Regions from separate parts of the Plantactinospora sp. B6F1 genome, predicted to be linked through region 2. Evidence: predicted binding sites of a transcription regulator. Region 2 holds the regulator's gene; each other region holds the start of a gene.
The links. Region 2 encodes HrcA, which represses chaperone genes, less so after heat shock. Its sites were predicted from a motif close to GGTTNGCACNCTCNNNNNGAGNGTGCNAACC; they were not measured.
Positions count from the first base shown of each region.

Region 1: a site for HrcA is predicted at 1,210-1,240, ahead of groES (co-chaperone GroES). Genes of this name have one in related genera too.
Region 3: a site for HrcA is predicted at 2,064-2,094, ahead of groL (chaperonin GroEL). Genes of this name have one in related genera too.
Region 4: a site for HrcA is predicted at 2,321-2,351, ahead of ABNF97_RS06385 (FmdB family zinc ribbon protein). Genes of this name have one in related genera too.

Region 1 is NZ_JBEEAC010000010.1:121,290-125,655, reverse strand. It holds gene groL (chaperonin GroEL) at 1-684, opposite strand, end outside; gene groES (co-chaperone GroES) at 764-1,072, opposite strand; gene ABNF97_RS15840 (THUMP-like domain-containing protein) at 1,325-2,578, shown strand; gene ABNF97_RS15835 (substrate-binding domain-containing protein) at 2,980-4,071, shown strand; gene ABNF97_RS15830 (ATP-binding cassette domain-containing protein) at 4,240-4,366, shown strand, end outside.
Region 2 is NZ_JBEEAC010000015.1:50,702-55,067, forward strand. It holds gene hemW (radical SAM family heme chaperone HemW) at 1-834, shown strand, start outside; gene ABNF97_RS19825 (DUF4870 domain-containing protein) at 938-1,654, opposite strand; gene hrcA (heat-inducible transcriptional repressor HrcA) at 1,936-2,958, shown strand; gene dnaJ (molecular chaperone DnaJ) at 3,025-4,161, shown strand; gene ABNF97_RS19840 (16S rRNA (uracil(1498)-N(3))-methyltransferase) at 4,213-4,366, shown strand, end outside.
Region 3 is NZ_JBEEAC010000009.1:65,138-69,503, forward strand. It holds gene ABNF97_RS14525 (hypothetical protein) at 1-140, shown strand, start outside; gene groL (chaperonin GroEL) at 192-1,814, opposite strand; gene ABNF97_RS14535 (cold-shock protein) at 2,584-2,787, opposite strand; gene ABNF97_RS14540 (GNAT family N-acetyltransferase) at 3,294-3,791, shown strand; gene paaN (phenylacetic acid degradation protein PaaN) at 3,868-4,366, opposite strand, start outside.
Region 4 is NZ_JBEEAC010000003.1:157,987-162,352, forward strand. It holds gene ABNF97_RS06365 (DUF2231 domain-containing protein) at 1-235, shown strand, start outside; gene ABNF97_RS06370 (hypothetical protein) at 294-635, opposite strand; gene ABNF97_RS06375 (hypothetical protein) at 728-913, shown strand; gene ABNF97_RS06380 (hypothetical protein) at 1,000-1,701, opposite strand; gene ABNF97_RS06385 (FmdB family zinc ribbon protein) at 1,886-2,296, opposite strand; gene ABNF97_RS06390 (5-formyltetrahydrofolate cyclo-ligase) at 2,425-3,039, opposite strand; gene ABNF97_RS06395 (diguanylate cyclase) at 3,149-4,366, shown strand, end outside.

The sequences.
Region 1 (4,366 bases), on a different contig from region 2:
GATCGAGGAGATCTTCTGGGTGGTGATCAGGATGTACGGCTCGTCGAGCACCGCCTCCTGCGACTCGGTGTCGGTGACGAAGTTCGGCGAGATGAAGCCCTTGTCGAACTGGAGGCCCTCGGTGACCTCCAGCTCGGTGGCCAGGGTCGAGCCCTCCTCGACGGTGATCACACCGTCCCGGCCGACCTTCTCCATCGCCTCGGCGATCAGGTCGCCGATGGTGGCGTCCTGGGCCGAGATCGTCGCCACGTTGGCGACCGACTCCCGGCTGGCCACCTCGACGGCCTTCTCCAGCAGGGCCGCGGAGACCTTCTCGGCCGCCGCGTCGATGCCCCGCTTGAGCGCGGCCGGTCCGGCCCCGGCCGCCACGTTGCGCAGGCCCTCCCGGACCATGGCCTGGGCCAGCACGGTGGCGGTGGTGGTCCCGTCGCCAGCGATGTCGTTGGTCTTGGTCGCCACCTCCTTGACCAGCTGCGCGCCGAGGTTCTCGTACGGGTTGGTGAGCTCGATCTCCTTGGCGATGGTCACGCCGTCGTTGGTGATCGTCGGGGCACCGAACTTCTTGTCCAGGACGACGTTGCGCCCGCGCGGGCCGAGAGTGACCTTGACCGTGTCCGCGAGCGTGTTGACACCGTGCTCCAGCAGGTGCCGGGCGTCATCCGAGAAGCTCAGAATCTTCGCCATTGTGTTAACAGGGTCCCTTCACGAGCGCTGCCCCGGCCCGGCAGGGCCGGTCCGGGGCAGCGTCACTGGATCAGTCAGATCACTTCTCGATGACGGCGAGGACGTCGCGGGCGGAGAGCACCAGGTACTCCTCGCCGGCGTACTTGACCTCGGTGCCGCCGTACTTCGAGTAGAGGACCGTGTCGCCGACCTTCACGTCGACCGGGATCCGGTCGCCGTCGTCGTCGAAACGGCCGGGGCCGACAGCGAGGACGGTGCCCTCCTGCGGCTTCTCCTTTGCGGTGTCGGGAATCACGATGCCCGACGCCGTGGTCGTCTCAGCCTCGTTCGCCTGGACCAGGATCCGGTCCTCGAGCGGCTTGATCGCAACCTTGGTCGCGGTAGTCACGGGCATACCCTCCTGGGGTACTGGTTTCTGTGCCGGCCGGCGAGCCGACCAGCGTCAATCTGCCACATGCCACCGGGCGGGTCCGTCGTCGCGGGTGCCGGTCCGCCTGGCGTTCAGCCCCCGGACAGCGGCCCGGAAGCTGGCACCCTCGGTTTGAGAGTGCTAACGGCAGGTTATGCCGACGGCTAGCACTCCGTCAAGGAGAGTGCCAACCCGACACGCCGCCGGAGGCCCGGCCGGCACAATGCTCCGGTGGACTCCGAGCAGCTCGCCGCGCTGCGTACCCCGGACGGGGGAACCGCGCTGGCCACCGCCGCCGAACTGGCCGACGGCGACCCGCTGGCCGCGGCGGCCGCGCTGCGCCGCGCCGGGGTGCCCGCCGGGCTGGCCGCCGCCGCGCTGACCCAAACCGAGCTGCGGCGCCGGGCGGCCGCCAAGTTCGGCCCGGATGCGGCCCGGATGTTCTTCACCCGGGCCGGGTTGGAGCAGGCCACCCGGGCCGGGGTCGCGGCCCGCCGGGCAGCCCGGCTGCGCACCGCCGGGGTGCGCACCCTTGTCGACCTCGGCTGCGGCCTCGGCGCCGACGCGCTCGCCGCCGCCCGGGCCGGCATCCGGGTGTACGGCGTGGAGGCCGATCCGGTCACCGCGGCGATGGCCGCCGCCAACGCCGAGGCGGCCGGGGTGGCCGACCGGTTCACCGTGACCGTCGGTGACGCGACCCGGTTCGACCTCACCGCGCTCGACGACCCGGTCGACGCGGTCTTCTGCGACCCGGCCCGGCGCAGCACCGGCACCGGCCGGCGGATCTTCGACCCGGCGGCCTACTCCCCGCCCTGGGACTTCCTGCTCGGTTTGACCGACCGGGTCCCCCGGACGGTCTTCAAGGTCGCGCCCGGGATCGCGCACCGGCTGCTGCCGACGGGTGCCGAGGGCGAGTGGGTCAGCGTCGACGGCGACCTGGTCGAGGCGACGGTCTGGTCCGGTCCGCTCGCCACCGCGCCGCGCCGGGCCACCCTGCTGGCCGGGGCGGCGGTGCACGAGCTGACCGGCGACGGGACCCGCCGGGCCCCGGTCGGACCGGTCCGGCGCTACCTCTACGACCCGGACCCGGCGGTGGTCCGCGCGCACCTGGTCGCCGAGTTCGCCGGTACGGTCGACGGCACCCTCGCCGACCCCGAGATCGCGTACGTCTACGCCGACGCCGCCCGGCCCACCCCGTACGCCCGGTGCCTGGAGGTGCGCGAGTCGCTGCCGTTCTCGCTGAAGCGGCTACGGGCCCGGCTGCGGGACCTCGACGTCGGGCGGGCGGAGATCCTGAAGCGGGGTTCGGCGCTGGACCCGGAGCGGCTCCGCCGCGACCTGCGGCTGGCCGGCGGCGAGCCGATCAGTCTGGTGCTGACCCGGATCGCCGGCGCCCCGACGGTGCTGCTCTGCCGTCCGGTGCCGGCTCCGGAGCCTCGACGGGCCGTCGAGGGCTGCGACTCGAACTCGCCCCGGCGGACCTGATCCGGCTCACCCGCGCCACCACCGCGCCGGTCGCCGCGCCCCGATCCCGGCCGGCCGGGACCAGGGCGGTCGGCACGGGTGGTCCGGAGAGGATCATTTCCGGCGTATCGCCGCTGTCCGATCCCGGGATGTCCCGCACGTTGCTGAATTGTTATCCGGAACAACAAACTCGTGACCTCGGTGACCTTGCCCTGAAGAGTCTTCGCGCAATACGTTGCCGGACACAACAAAAGTAATGCGGGCGGTCGCCACAGCCCATCAGAGACTCCGGCGGAGCGCGACCCGGCGGAGCCGCTGGCGAGGCAGCCCAACGGGGGGAGGCCACCGGGCAACACCGCGACCCGCTCGGCGCACCACCGCTGGAACCGAGACACCACACCCACCCCGAAAGGACCCGTGCAATGCGCAGAGGGATCCTCACCATCGCTGCCGTGGGCCTGCTGACCACGGGCGGCCTCGCCGCCTGCGGTGACGAGTCCGGCGGCGACGGTGGCGCCGACGCAAAGCCGAAGATCGGCGTCATCCTTCCGGACAGCGCCTCGTCGGTCCGCTGGGAGACCGCGGACCGCAAGTACCTGGAGGAGGCGTTCAAGGCCGCCGGCGTCGACTACATCATCCAGAACGCCCAGGGCGACAAGGCGCAGTTCCAGACCTTCGCCGACCAGATGATCACCCAGGGCGTCAACGTCCTGATGATCGTCAACCTGGACTCCGGCACCGGCAAGGCGGTGCTGGACAAGGCCAAGAGCCAGGGCGTACTCACCATCGACTACGACCGGCTGACCCTCGGCGGCTCGGCCGAGTACTACGTCAGCTTCGACAACGAGGCCGTCGGCAAGCTCCAGGGCGAGGGCCTGGTCAAGTGCCTGACCGACAAGGGTGTCAAGAAGCCGGTCATCGCCGAGCTGAACGGCTCGGAGACCGACAACAACGCCACCCTGTTCAAGAACGGCTACGACAGCGTGCTCCAGCCCAAGTACGACGCCGGCGAGTACGTCAAGGGCCCGGACCAGTGGGTGCCCGCCTGGGACAACACCCAGGCCGGCACCATCTTCGAGCAGATGATGACGCAGCAGAACGGCAAGATCGACGGCGTACTGGCCGCGAACGACGGGCTGGGCAACGCGGTCATCTCCGTCCTGAAGCGGAACAAGCTCAACGGCAAGGTCCCGGTGACCGGCCAGGACGCCACCGTGCAGGGCCTGCAGAACATCCTCGCCGGTGACCAGTGCATGACCGTCTACAAGGCGGTCAAGCAGGAGGCCGACGCCGCCGCCGAACTGGCGATCGCGCTGGCCAAGGGCGAGAAGAAGTCCGCGCCCACCACGGTGCGGGACCCGGAGGGCAACCGGGACGTCCCGGCGGTACTGCTGGAGCCGAAGGCCATCTACAAGGACAACGTCAAGGACGTCGTCGCCGACGGCTACGTCACCAAGGAAGAGCTCTGCAAGGACGCCTTCGCCGCCGCCTGCGCCGAGGCCGGCGTGAGCTGACCGAGACCACGGTATCGGGCTCGACCGGCCCGCCGAGGACGCCGCCCGGTACGGAACCATCCGTACCGGGCGGCGTCCTCGCCGCCCGACAGAACTGGACCGGACCCGTGATCGGAAACCCCGCGATCGGCACCCGCCACCGGACACCCGTGTAAAGGAGACCAACCAGTGTCCGCGACACCCCTGCTGGAGCTGCGCGGGATCGACAAGAGTTTCGGTCCCGTCCAGGTCCTCCGCAACGTCGACCTGTCGGTCAACCCCGGCGAGGTGACCGCGCTCGTCGGCGACAACGGCG
Region 2 (4,366 bases):
CCGGAGTCGGTGACCCCGCAGTCGCTGGCGGCGCTGCGGGTCGCCGGCTACACCCGGATCTCCCTGGGCATGCAGTCGGCCGCCCCGCCGGTGCTGGCGATCCTCGACCGCCGGCACACCGCCGGCCGGGCGACCGAGGCCGCGCGGGAGGCTCGGGAGGCAGGATTCGCGCACGTCAACCTGGACCTGATCTACGGGACGCCGGGGGAGCGGGCGGAGGACTTCGCGGCGTCGCTTCAGGCGGTGCTGGCCGCCGGGGTCGACCACGTCAGCGCGTACGCCCTGATAGTGGAGGACGGCACCCGGCTGGCCGGCCGGATGCGGCGCGGGGAGTTGGCGTACCCCGACGACGACGTGGCCGCGGACCGCTACCTGGCCGCCGAGGCCGCGCTGCACGAGGCCGGCTTTTCCTGGTACGAGGTCTCGAACTGGGCCCGGACGCCGGCCGCTGCCTGCCGGCACAACCTGCTCTACTGGACCGGCGGCGACTGGTGGGGCCTCGGCCCCGGCGCGCACAGCCACGTCGGCGGGGTCCGCTGGTGGAACGTCAAGCACCCGTCGAGTTACGCGGCCCGGCTGGCCGCCGGGCAGTCACCGGGGCAGGCCCGGGAGGTGCTGTCGGCGCGGGAGCGGCAGGCGGAGGAGGTGCTGCTCCGGCTCCGCCTCGCCGCCGGGCTGCCGTTGGCGACGCTCGACGACGCCGGGCGGTCGGGTGCGGCCCGGGCCCGCGAGACGGGACTGCTGGACGGTGCGGCGTACGACGCGGGCCGGGCGGTGCTCACCCTGCGGGGGCGGCTGCTGGCCGACGCGGTGGTCCGGGACCTGCTGCCCTGACCCGGTACGCCGCGTCGCGGCACCGTGGCGTGCAAGGAGCGGTCCCGACAGCACGATGGCCCGCGCCGGATCCGGCGCGGGCCATCGGGGGTTTCGGTCGGTGCTACTTGATCATGCGGATGGACATCGGGTACTGGTACAGCACGCCCTCGTTGGCCTTCATGCCGGCGATGATCGAGAAGATCACCACCACCAGCCAGGCGATCAGCGGCAGGAAGAACAGCACCAGGGTGCAGGTCCCGACGATGAGCGAGACGATCGAGATGATGCCCCAGGTGATCTGGAAGTTGAGCGCCTCGACCGCGTGCGCGCGCACGGTCGGCGACTCGTTCCCCTTGGCCAGCAGCGCGACGAGCGAGGCGATGAAGCCCACCGCGATCCCGCCGAAGTGGGCGATCAGGGCCCAGGTCTTCTCGTCGCTGTTGGCGTAGCCCGAGGGCGCCGGGGCGCCGTAGGGGTTGCCCGGCGGGTAGCCGCCCGGGGGCTGGCCGCCGGGGGGCGGGTAGCCACCGGGGGGTGGATAACCACCCGGCGGGGGATAGCCGCCGGGCGGGGGATAGCCGCCACCGGAGGTCGGGTATGTCCCGCCACCGGAGGTCGGGTACGTCCCGCCACCCGACGTCGGGTATGTCCCGCCGCCGGAGGTCGGGTAGGTGCCGCCGCCGGAGGTCGGCGGGGGCGTGCCGGGCGCGCCGTACTGGGGCGCCGCCGGCGGGGGGTATCCCTCGCCTGGCGTCGGGTATTGACCCGGGTTCATCGGGGCGGTCGGGTCCTGGGGCGGACCGCCGTATTCTCCGGGAGGGCGAGGCGGTTCAGTCATGGAGGTCACGGTAGGACTCCGGCTCAACCGGCGCCAGCCGCCCCCCGAATTGAATCTGGACAATGGCCGACCGTACCTGCTAGGCCCACCGGGGTAGGGTGTGCTGGCAAGCCGGTTGTCCGGCTTCGGATAGCCCTTCCAAACGATCATCGCGCCGGGTAGGCCTTGGTCGTAGACTGGCACTCGCTACAGTCGAGTGCCAGGGCGACCTGGCGCCCGACCGTCGTGGTCGCTCCGGTCGTTCCGCGCGGCCGGGGCCGGGACGTCGCAGGGAGGTGAGGATGGGTCTCGACGACCGCAAGCTCGACGTGCTGCGCGCGATCGTGGAGGACTACGTCGCCACCCAGGAACCGGTCGGGAGCAAGGCCCTGGTCGAGCGGCACCAGTTGGGGGTCTCCCCGGCGACCGTCCGCAACGACATGGCCGTGCTGGAGGAGGAGGGCTACATCCGGCAGCCGCACACCAGCGCCGGCCGGGTGCCCACCGACCGGGGTTACCGGCTCTTCGTGGACCGGCTCTCCCGGGTCAAGCCACTCACCCCGGCCGAGCGCCGGGCGATCGAACGCTTCCTGGTCGGCGCGGTCGACCTCGACGACGTGGTGCACCGTACGGTTCGGCTGCTCGCGCAGCTCACCCGGCAGGTGGCCGTGGTGCAGTACCCGAGTCTGGCCCGCTCCTCCGTCCGGCACCTGGAGCTGGTGCCGATCTCCACCACCCGGCTGATGCTGGTCATGATCGCCGACACCGGTCGGGTGGAGCAGCGCCTGGTCGAACTTCCCACCCCGATCACCGCCGACGACGTGACCGACCTGCGCCGGCTGATCAACGAGCGGCTCGGCGGCAAGAAGCTGGCCGAGACCCCACCCCTGGTCCAGGCGCTGGTCGACGAGGTGTCTCCCGGGCTCGGCCCGGCGATGACCACGCTCGCCACCGTGCTGCTGGAGACCCTGGTGGAGCGGCACGAGGAGCGGATCGCGCTGGCCGGCACCGCCAACCTTACCCGTGGCGGGCTGCTCGACTTCCAGGGTTCGCTGCGACCGATCCTCGAGGCGCTCGAGGAGGAGGTCATCCTGCTCAAGCTGATCGGCGAGGTGGAGCCGAACACCCTCCAGGTGCGCATCGGCGACGAGAACGAGATCGACAATCTGCGGGCCACCTCGGTGGTCAGCACCGGATACGGTCCGGGGACGACCATCGTCGGCGGACTCGGCGTGTTGGGCCCCACCCGGATGGATTACCCGGGCACCATCGCCACGGTGCGGGCCGTGGCACGCTACGTCGGCGACGTGCTGGCGCAGAACTGACCACCAAACCCATCCCTGACGACCGGCGGACGGTAACGCGAGACAGACATGAGGACACGGAACGCAGTGGCCAAGGACTACTACGGGATTCTCGGCGTCAGCCGGGACGCCTCCGACGACGACATCAAGCGTGCCTACCGAAGGTTGGCGCGCCAGTACCACCCGGACGTGAATTCGGATCCGGAGGCACACGAGAAGTTCAAGGACATCAACGCCGCGTACGAGGTCCTCTCGGACGACCAGAAGCGGCAGATCGTCGACCTCGGTGGCGATCCGCTGGCTCCCGGCGGCGCCCCCGGAGGCGGCCCGGGTGGTGCGGGCGGTCCCTTCGTCGGCTTCCAGGACATCATGGACGCGTTCTTCGGTGCCGCGGGCGGCTCCCGAGGACCGCGTCCGCGTACCCGGCCGGGTGCCGACGCCATCCTGCGGCTCGAGCTCGACCTGCCCGAGACGGCCTTCGGGGTGGAGGCGCCGATCGCGGTGGACACCGCCGTGCTCTGCACCACCTGCACGGGGGCCGGCACGGCGCCCGGCACCCATCTCACCACCTGCGAGGCGTGCGGCGGGCGGGGCGAGGTGCAGTCGGTGCAGCGCACCTTCCTCGGCCAGGTCGTCTCGTCCCGGCCGTGCACCGTCTGCCAGGGGTACGGCACGGTCATCCCGCACCCCTGCCCGACCTGCGCCGGGGACGGTCGGGTGCGTACCCGCCGCTCGCTGACCGTCAAGATCCCGGCCGGGGTCGAGGACGGCATGCGGATCCGCCTGGCCCAGCAGGGCGAGGTCGGCCCCGGCGGCGGTACGGCCGGCGACCTCTACGTCGAGATCCACGAGCGGCCGCACGACGTCTACTCCCGCAAAGGAGACGACCTGCACTGCCGGGTCACCGTGCCGATGACCGCCGCCGCGCTCGGCACCCGGCTGACCATCAAGACGCTGGACAGCGAGGAGCCGGTCGACGTCAAGCCGGGCACCCAGCCGGGCTCGACGCTGCGGTTGCGGGCTCGGGGCGTGCCACATCTGCGCGGCACCGGCCGGGGTGACCTCTACGTGCACCTCGACGTGCGTACCCCGACCAAGCTCGACGCCGAGCAGGAGCGGATGCTGCGCGAGTTCGCCAAGACCCGGGGCGAGGAGGTCGCCGAGTTGACCAAGCAGGGCGGCTTCTTCTCCCGGATGCGGGACGCCTTCAACGGCCACGCCTGACGGGCGCGCCACCCGCCGGCCTCGACACCGCGACCCGCTAACCTGCACGCCGTGAGCGCGCCGCTGTTCCTGGTCGAGTCGCTGCCGTCGGACGACTCCGTCACGCTGGACGGTCCGGAGGGGCACCACGCCGCGACCGTGCAGCGGCTGCGTACCGGTGCGGAGCTGCTGCTCGCCGACGGGCGCGGCGGCACCCTCACCGCCG
Region 3 (4,366 bases), on a different contig from region 2:
AGTGGCGGGCAGCGGTTGACGGGGGCGACGACCTGTCTCCCGAGGAGCCGGTGGCGCCGGCGGACGACGCGCCGGTCTCGATCCGGGAACCGTTCAGCCAGGCGGAGAAACGACGGAACCAGCGGCGGATGCCGACATGACGAAGGGGCGGACCGCTGACGCGGCCCGCCCCCACGACGTGGAGCCTGGACTCAGAAGTCCATGTCCCCGCCGCCCGGCGCGGCCGGGGCAGCCGGGGTCTTCTCCGGCTTGTCCGCCACCACAGCCTCGGTGGTCAGGAACAGGGCCGCGATCGACGACGCGTTCTGCAGCGCCGAACGGGTCACCTTGGCCGGGTCGATGATGCCGGCCTGGAGCAGGTCGACGTACTCACCGTTGGCCGCGTTGAGGCCGTGCCCGGCGTCCAGGTTGCGGACCTTCTCGACCACGACGCCACCTTCGAGGCCGGCGTTGACGGCGATCTGCCGCAGCGGGGCGTCCAGCGCGATCTTGACGATCTGCGCGCCGGTCGCCTCGTCGCCAACCAGGTCCAGCTTGTCGAAGGCGGTCTTGCCGGCCTGCACCAGCGCGACACCACCACCGGGGACGATGCCCTCCTCGACGGCGGCCTTCGCGTTGCGCACCGCGTCCTCGATGCGGTGCTTGCGCTCCTTCAGCTCGACCTCGGTGGCCGCGCCGACCTTGATCACCGCAACACCGCCGGCCAGCTTGGCCAGGCGCTCCTGCAGCTTCTCGCGGTCGTAGTCGGAGTCGCTCTTCTCGATCTCGGCACGGATCTGGTTGACCCGACCGTTGATCTGGTCGGCGTCACCGGCACCGTCGACGATGGTGGTCTCGTCCTTGGTCACCACGACCTTGCGGGCCCGGCCCAGCATGTCGAGGCCGACGGCGTCCAGCTTGAGGCCGACCTCCTCGCTGATCGGCTGTCCGCCGGTCAGGATGGCGATGTCGCCCAGCATGGCCTTGCGGCGGTCACCGAAGCCCGGCGCCTTGACGGCGACGGACTTGAAGGTGCCCCGGACCTTGTTGACCACCAGGGTCGCCAGGGCCTCGCCCTCGACGTCCTCGGCGATGATGGCCAGCGGCTTACCCGACTGCATGACCTTCTCGAGGATCGGCAGCAGGTCCTTGACCGTCGAGATCTTGCTGTTGACGATCAGGATGTACGGGTCGTCGAGCACGGCCTCCATCCGGTCGGGGTCGGTCATGAAGTACCCCGAGATGTAGCCCTTGTCGAAGCGCATGCCCTCGGTCAGCTCCAGCTCGAGCCCGAAGGTGTTGCTCTCCTCGACGGTGATGACGCCTTCCTTGCCGACCTTGTCCATCGCCTCGGCGATGATCTCGCCGACGCTGGTGTCACCAGCGGAGATGGACGCGGTGGAGGCGATCTGCTCCTTGGTCTCGACGTCCTTGGCGAGCTTGCTCAGCTCCTCCGAGACGTTCGCGACGGCGGCCTCGATGCCCCGCTTCAGGGCCATCGGGTTGGCACCGGCCGCGACGTTGCGCAGGCCCTCACGGACCAGCGCCTGGGCGAGGACGGTCGCCGTCGTCGTGCCGTCACCGGCGACGTCGTCGGTCTTCTTGGCGACCTCCTTGACCAGTTCCGCACCGATCTTCTCGTACGGGTCCTCGAGCTCGATCTCCTTGGCGATGCTCACACCATCGTTGGTGATGGTGGGGGCGCCCCACTTCTTCTCGAGCACGACGTTGCGGCCCTTCGGGCCCAGCGTCACCTTTACGGCGTCGGCGAGGGTGTTCATGCCCCGCTCAAGGCCGCGGCGCGCCTCCTCGTCGAACGCGATCATCTTGGCCATACGGCGTTGTCCTCCTGGACACTCACGGCCGCCGGAGCCTTGTCGACCCCGACCTACCGCCTGGTTACGCACCTTCGGACGTCACTACGGCACTGGCGGACGGGGTCTGCCGACACCCAAGGGTGCCTGCTCGACTCCGTCGCGCTGTGCGACAGTGACGTCCGCCGGCCGGGCCGGACAGCCCGCGACGACCGGCCATGTGCCGCACACCCGCTCCACGGGCCCGCGACCGTGGCCCTACCGCCCCGACCTTGGCACTCACGGGGTGCGAGTGCCAACCACTTGTTTAGCACTCTCCCATGCCGAGTGCAAGCGAGTGGGTCGGTTGACCCGAGTCCCAGGGCGGGCCGGCGGCGGCCGGGGGATCGACGGGAGACCGGCGCCCGGACGGGACCGGAAGTAGGGTCGAACGGGCAGCCGAACTGGGCAGCCGGACCGGGGCGCCAGGACCGAACCCCGGGGGCCGGAACGTGGACCCGTCCAGCGTCCTGGCGCGGACCCGTCCCGCGACCTGGTCCGGCCGGACCGGCCCGCCGCGACCTGGCCCCGCAGTGGACCGGCCCGCAGTGGACCGTCAACCGGCCGGCAGTGGACCGTCAACCGGCCGGCAGGCGACCTCCGTTGTGCAGGCACACCTGCATGGCGTGTCGGCGCAACGGGGGGAGTCCGGACTGGGCCGGCAAGGGAATCCCCGACCGGGGGTGCACCGGCGGTGGGATGGTGACGGAACGGGGTCGAGCCCTCAGCGGCGGGCCGGTGGCCCGACAGCTCAGGCGATGACCCGGACCTTTTCCGCCTGCGGGCCCTTCTGCCCCTGGGCGATCTCGAACTCGACGCGCTGACCGTCGTCAAGCGCCTTGTAGCCGTCCATCTCGATCGCGGAGAAGTGGACGAAGACGTCCTGCCCGCCATCGACCGCGATGAAGCCGTAGCCCTTTTCGCTGTTGAACCACTTCACGGTGCCCTGCGCCACGGTGCACTTCCTTACTTCGGTCGCGTCGGAGCTGCCCGAGCTCCGGCGACGCCGTATGCCTGCCGGGGCCAACCGAGTCGCCGTTCTCCAAATGGATCATGTATTTGGAGTCCAACAAATCGAGCGGCCGAATCCGCACGGTACACCAAGGTCGGGTCGCAGCGCACTAGGCCAAAACGGTCACCGGTCCCCCATCCGGGCGGTCCTTTTCCGGCCCGACCCATTGGCGATCGTCGCTACGCAGCTCAACGGGCCCGTACAGAAACCGAACGCGGCACCGTCACCCCCCGGAACTGGTCGCCGTACGGCGTGCGACCATGACGGACGTGCCGGCTTCCATCCCGCAGACCGCCGCCGAGCCGGAGTCCGGGCACTCCACCGACCGGGCCGGAGCGGCTCCCCCGGACCGGTCCACCGGGACGGGCAGTTCCGGTCTCCGGCCGAACGCCAAGAGCGGGCCGGCGCCCGGCGCCGGGAAGGCCGGTGTCGGGTGTCCCGGCCGCGACCTGCCACCGGTCCGCCGGGTACGCCCCGCCGACGCCGCCCGGGTCCGGGCGATCCGCCTGGAGATGCTCGCGGACTCGCCACTGGCCTTCCTGGAGACGCTCGCCGACGCGGCGGCCCGGCCGCACGCCGAGTTCGCGGCCCGGATCGCCGGGATGTCGACCGGGCACCGGACGGCAGCCTTCGTCGCCGAGGTCGACGGTCGGGTCGTCGGGCACGCGGGTGGCCAGGCGGCGCCCGGTCAGCCGGAGCTCACGGTGGTCTTCGCGGTCTACCTCACCCCGGCCTGGCGGGGCAGTGGCCTGCTGGACGCCCTGGTCGAGGCGGTGGCCGACTGGTCGAGGGCGGCCGGTCGGCAGGAGTTGCTGCTGGAGGTGGTGGTCGGCAACGACCGGGCGGTACGGGGCTACGAGCGGCTCGGCTTCGTCGACACCGGGGTACGGGTGGCACACCCGACGGTGCCCACCCTCCGCGAGCTACAGATGCGCCGCGCCGCCTGACCCGGCACCCCACCAGCGCCCAGCCCGGTCGGGAAGGGGCCCTTCCGCTACCGGAAGCGATAGCGGGGGCCCTTCCTTACACGTGCCGGCGGGCCTGCACCACCCGGAACCGGCTGGCGACGTAGGCGCCGTCGGTCAGCGCGGCGTTCGCCGCCGGGTTGGCGCCGCTGCCGTGGAAGTCCGAGAACGCCGCCGACTGGTTGACGAAGACCCCGCCGGTGAGGTTGCAGGAGAGGTGCACCCCGGTCTCGATCGCCGCGCTCTCGGCCGCGTCCAGCACCCCCGGGTCGGTGGAGTAGACCGAGGCGGTCAACGCTCCGCGCTCACCGACGGTCTGCCGCAGGATCGCCAGGCTGTGCGGGGTGGAGTCGGTGGCGATCACGAACGAGATCGGCCCGAACCACTCCCGCCCGTACGTGCCGACGTCGTCCGCGCCGAGCTTAGCGATCAGCGGCGTACGCACCACCGCGCCCGGGTAGTTCGGGTGCTCGACCGGGCGGGACGGCAGTACCGGCTCACCGATCCCGGCGACCTCGTCCAGCCGGGCCAGCACGCCGTCGTTGACGATTGCGCCG
Region 4 (4,366 bases), on a different contig from region 2:
GGTGGTGGAGCACCAGGGCTACGGCGAGTTGACGTTCCGGTGGAGTCTCGCCCTCGGCGTGGTGACGCTCGCGCTCCTCGCCGTCACCGGCACCCGGGCCCGGGCCCGGTCCGTGCCCGGTTGGCTGGGCCTGCTGCTCGGCGCGGTCGTGGTGGTGCTCGCCGCGGTGAACGTCTGGTACGTCTACCTCACCGGGGACACCGGCGCCGAGGCGGTCTGGCAGGGCGTCGTCTGACCCCACCCATCCGGCGACCCGACCGGCGCGTCCGGTCGTTCAGGACGCGTTCGGTCGGTCAGAACAACGCCCGCGAGCAGAGCAGGCACATCAGCACCAGCACCACCGCGCCGCCCACCAGGCCGATGCCGTAGGTCAGCGTCCGCGCGTTCCCCTCCTCGGCGTCCAGGGCGAGGTGGTCCTGGGCCGGCAGCGGTCGTGGCGGTGCCGGCTGTACGTGCAGCGGTGGACGCCAGCCCGGCGGTGGAGCACTGCTCGGCGGCGGGCCGGGGTAGTGGATCTCGGGTCGTACCGGTGGCGGCGCCGGGGACGCCGCGGCGGACTCCGGGGAGTCGGCGGGCGGCCCGGTGGGTCGACGCCAGAAGGCGTCATCGGCGGAGTTTCCGCTCTGCGTCGTCACGCTGTCCGACGCTACCAACCCGAGTGGTTTCCGGCGCCTCGCCGGCAGTCACCGGCGGATCTGTCGACCTGCCGACCCGGTACGCTTGCCGGGTGTCGGGGACGGAGAAGCAGCACGCCACGAGGGTCGGGCGGGACGGTGATCGGCCGGTCTCGCTGACCGGTGACCGCCCGGTGTTGCCGGAGCAGTCCGTGGACGACACCGACCGGGGCTGGGGCGAGCGGCCGGATTCCAACGACGAACGGCTGTTGGCCGAGCGCCCACCACACTGGGACTGATCGGCGGAGACTGGACTGGCCGGCCGGCGACTGGGCGGTGTGCGCCACCGCGCCTGGGACGGCGACGGGCTGCGGTGTGGCGGTGGCTACGAACGAACGATGATGGCGAAGCGGGTCGATTCCGGCATCCCGACCGCGCGGTGGGCCTGATCGGGGCGGAGCGCCAGGTAGATGGCGCTGGCCGCGCCGTCGGTCTGGCCGGGGCCGAGCACGTCGAGCACCAGTGCCCGGGTCGCCAGGACGGTCGGCTTCGGTGCCCTGCCCGCCTGGTCACCGCCGGCTGCCGCGAGAAGATCCACCCGGGCTCCCGGTCGGGCCACGGTCAGCGCGGCCGGCTCGGCAAGCCGGATCGGTACCCCCACCGTCCCCGCCGGCACCGGCACCCCCGAGCCGCCGCCCGGGGTCGCCGAGCCCTCTGGCCCAGCCGGCAACCCGCTGGGCCGGGTCGCCGGTCCGGTCCCGGGCGTCCGAGTCGCACCGCCCGGCCAGGGCGTCCGAGTCGCACCGCCCGGCCAGGGCGTCCGAGTCGCACCGCCCGGCCCGGGAGACGGCGGTCCGTCGGACCGGCCGGAGCCGGCCACGTCCGCGGCGGTGCCGACCCGGCCGGGGGAGCCGGCGACCGGGACGGGACAGGACGCTGCCGGCTGGCGCAGGTAGAGCGCGCCGAGCGCGAGCGCCAGCAGGGCGGCGACCAGCATCCAGCGGAGTGTCGAGCCGGCACGCGGACGTGACCAGCGGGTCGGGCTCAGCGTGGCATCGCCACGGGTGGGCGTACGGTCGAGCGCCACGGCGAACCTCCTCGGCCCGGCGGCGCCGGTGGAGTCGGCGTCGTCCGGTGCGCAGCAGGCTAGGCGAGGGCACTCCGAAGCGGCGGCAGACGATTCAGACCCTGTGGATAACTCGGAGGGGTGTGGATAACTTGAAGGCCGGGTCGGCCCGGTGAGCCGGCGCCGCCAGCACCGTCGGAGGTGCTCAGGTCGTGCTGGTCGAGGAGGCGGAGGTCGCCTTCGGCTTGCTGCCGGACCCGCTCGACGTCCCGTGGACCGAGCCGGATCCTCCGCCGCCGTTGGCGGAGCCGGACGTGCCGCCGTTGGCCGAGCCCGAGCCCGAGCCCGAGTCGCCGCCGGAGCCGGTCGTCGCGGAGTCGCTCTTCTTCGACGCGTCGGACTTGGGTGCCGCGGAGCCGTCACCACCCTCCGAACTGTTGCTTCGGGAGTCGGTCCGGTAGAAGCCAGAGCCCTTGAACACGATGCCGACGGAGTTGAAGAGCTTGCGCAGGCGACCCTCGCACGCCGGGCACTCGGTCAACGGCTCGTCGGTGAAGGACTGCACCGCCTCGAGCTGGTTGCCGCACTCGGTGCAGGCGTACTGGTAGGTGGGCACGGTCCCCTCCGGATCTTGCAAGCCAGTTGGCACTCGACGTATCCGAGTGCCAATGGTGCGGCATCGTACCCGCTTTCGTCCAGCCGAGGTCTCCGGGCCGACTCTGCGACACCCCGACCGCCGAGCCGTCAACCGGACCCCACGGATTGGAGGCCACCGGTGGGGGTGAGCACGGCCCGTACCGGACGGTCGTGAGCTGCCGCCGGAACCGAATCGATCAACTCGCCGTCGTGCAACAGCGCCACCGTGAGGGCACCGGGAGCGGCCCGGGCCAGGGCGCGGTCGTACGAGCCGCCGCCGCGACCGAGCCGGATGCCGCGCCGGTCCACGGCGACTGCCGGTACGACGACCAGCTCGGCGGAGCTGATCGCCGCACGACCGAGCCGACCGGTGACCGGCTCCCGCAACCCCCGGCCGGCCGCGACCAGGCAGCCCGGTCCGGCGTACGGTGCCCAGTCCAGGTCGAGGTCCGAGCGGAGCACCGGCAGCAGGAGTCGCCCGCCGGGGCCCAGCGCGTCGGCCAGCGCGTCCGGCAAGCCGGCCCCACCCGGCTCGCTGCCGACCGGCACGTAACCGGTGATCAGGTGGGGTCGTACCCGCCGGATCAGGGTGCGGAGTTCGGTCCGGACGCGCTCGGCGGCGGCCAGTCGGGCCGGCGCCGGCAGCGCCCGGCGCCGGGCCAGCATCGTGAGCCGGAGCGCGGTCTTGCGCGGGCCAGCATCTCCATCCGAAAAATCCGGCACGTAACACTCCCGGGGGCAGGCCGGTTAACCATTGGGGTTGGGCCAGCATCGCAGCATCGCAGCATCGGGTGCGGAGTTTCCGGGGGGACGAGTGACGCTGCGTGGACGCTTGACCACCACCTTCCTAGCCATCGTGGTCGGGCCGGTGCTGGTCGGCGCGCTCTCTGTCGCCGGTACGGTCGCCACGGCAGGTCGCCATCGGGCCGAGCACCGGCTCAACCTCGCCGCCGACGCCGTCCGTACGACGGTCGGCGCGATCTGCCAACAGTTGCGCGCCACCGCCGGCGCGCTGGCCGTACTCTCCGATCCGGCCAGCCGGACCGGCGCGGCGGGTGAGGTGGTGACGCGGGGACTGGCGGACGCGGTCCTGATCACCGGTCCGGGCGGCGCGGTCGACTTCGTCACCCCGGCGGCACCGGCTCGGCCCTGGGCGTCCTGCTCAGGCCCGGCCGGCACCGGACCGGCGCCACGCGCCCTGACGGCCCGGGTGGACCTGCGGGACGGCTCGGGGGCGGTGACCGGTGGGGTCTGGGCGGCGCAGACCCTCGACGCGGCGTTCGTCCGCCGGCTCGCCACCGCCAGCGGAACCGCGGTGACGCTGCTGCGGGACGTACCCGGACCGGCCGCGACCTCGCCGGGACCGCCGTCGTCGGATTCCGTCGCCTCCCCGACGGATACCGCACCGACGGGTCCCGCACCGACGGATACCGCAGCGACGGGTCCCGCAGCGACGGGTCCCGCAGCGACGGGTCCCGCAGCGACGGATACCGGGGCCGCTGGCAGTGGTCCGTCCGCCGTCGGGAGTCCGGACGGCGGACGGCAGGGGGCCGAGTCGCCGAGTACCGAGTCGAACGGCTCCCGGGCGGCCGTGCTCGCCGCCGCCCGGCGGATCTCCGGAGACACGATCGTCCAGGCGGACGGAGGCCGGTACGTCCGCCGGGTCGGTCCGGCTCCCGACCAACCGCTGCCGCTCGTGCTGTCGGCGCCCCGCGATCCGCCGGCGGCCCGGTACGGACCCCTCGCGATCGTCGTACTGCTCGCCGGGGTGTTCGCGGTACTGGCCGCCAGCCGGCTGGCCCGGTCGACCACCCGGCCACTGGCCGAGCTGGCCCGGGCCGCCGACCGGGTCGCCGAGGGGGACCTGGCGACCCGGGTGCCGGTCCGGGCACCGGACGAGGTCGGCCGGCTCGCCGACAGTTTCAACCGGATGACCCGGGAGGCGGAGTCCTACCTACGGGCGCTGGTGACCAGCCGGCACCAGCTGCGCGAGCAGCTCGCCGTGCTCGGCGACACCCTGGCCAGCTCGCACGACCTGCACCGGGTCCTC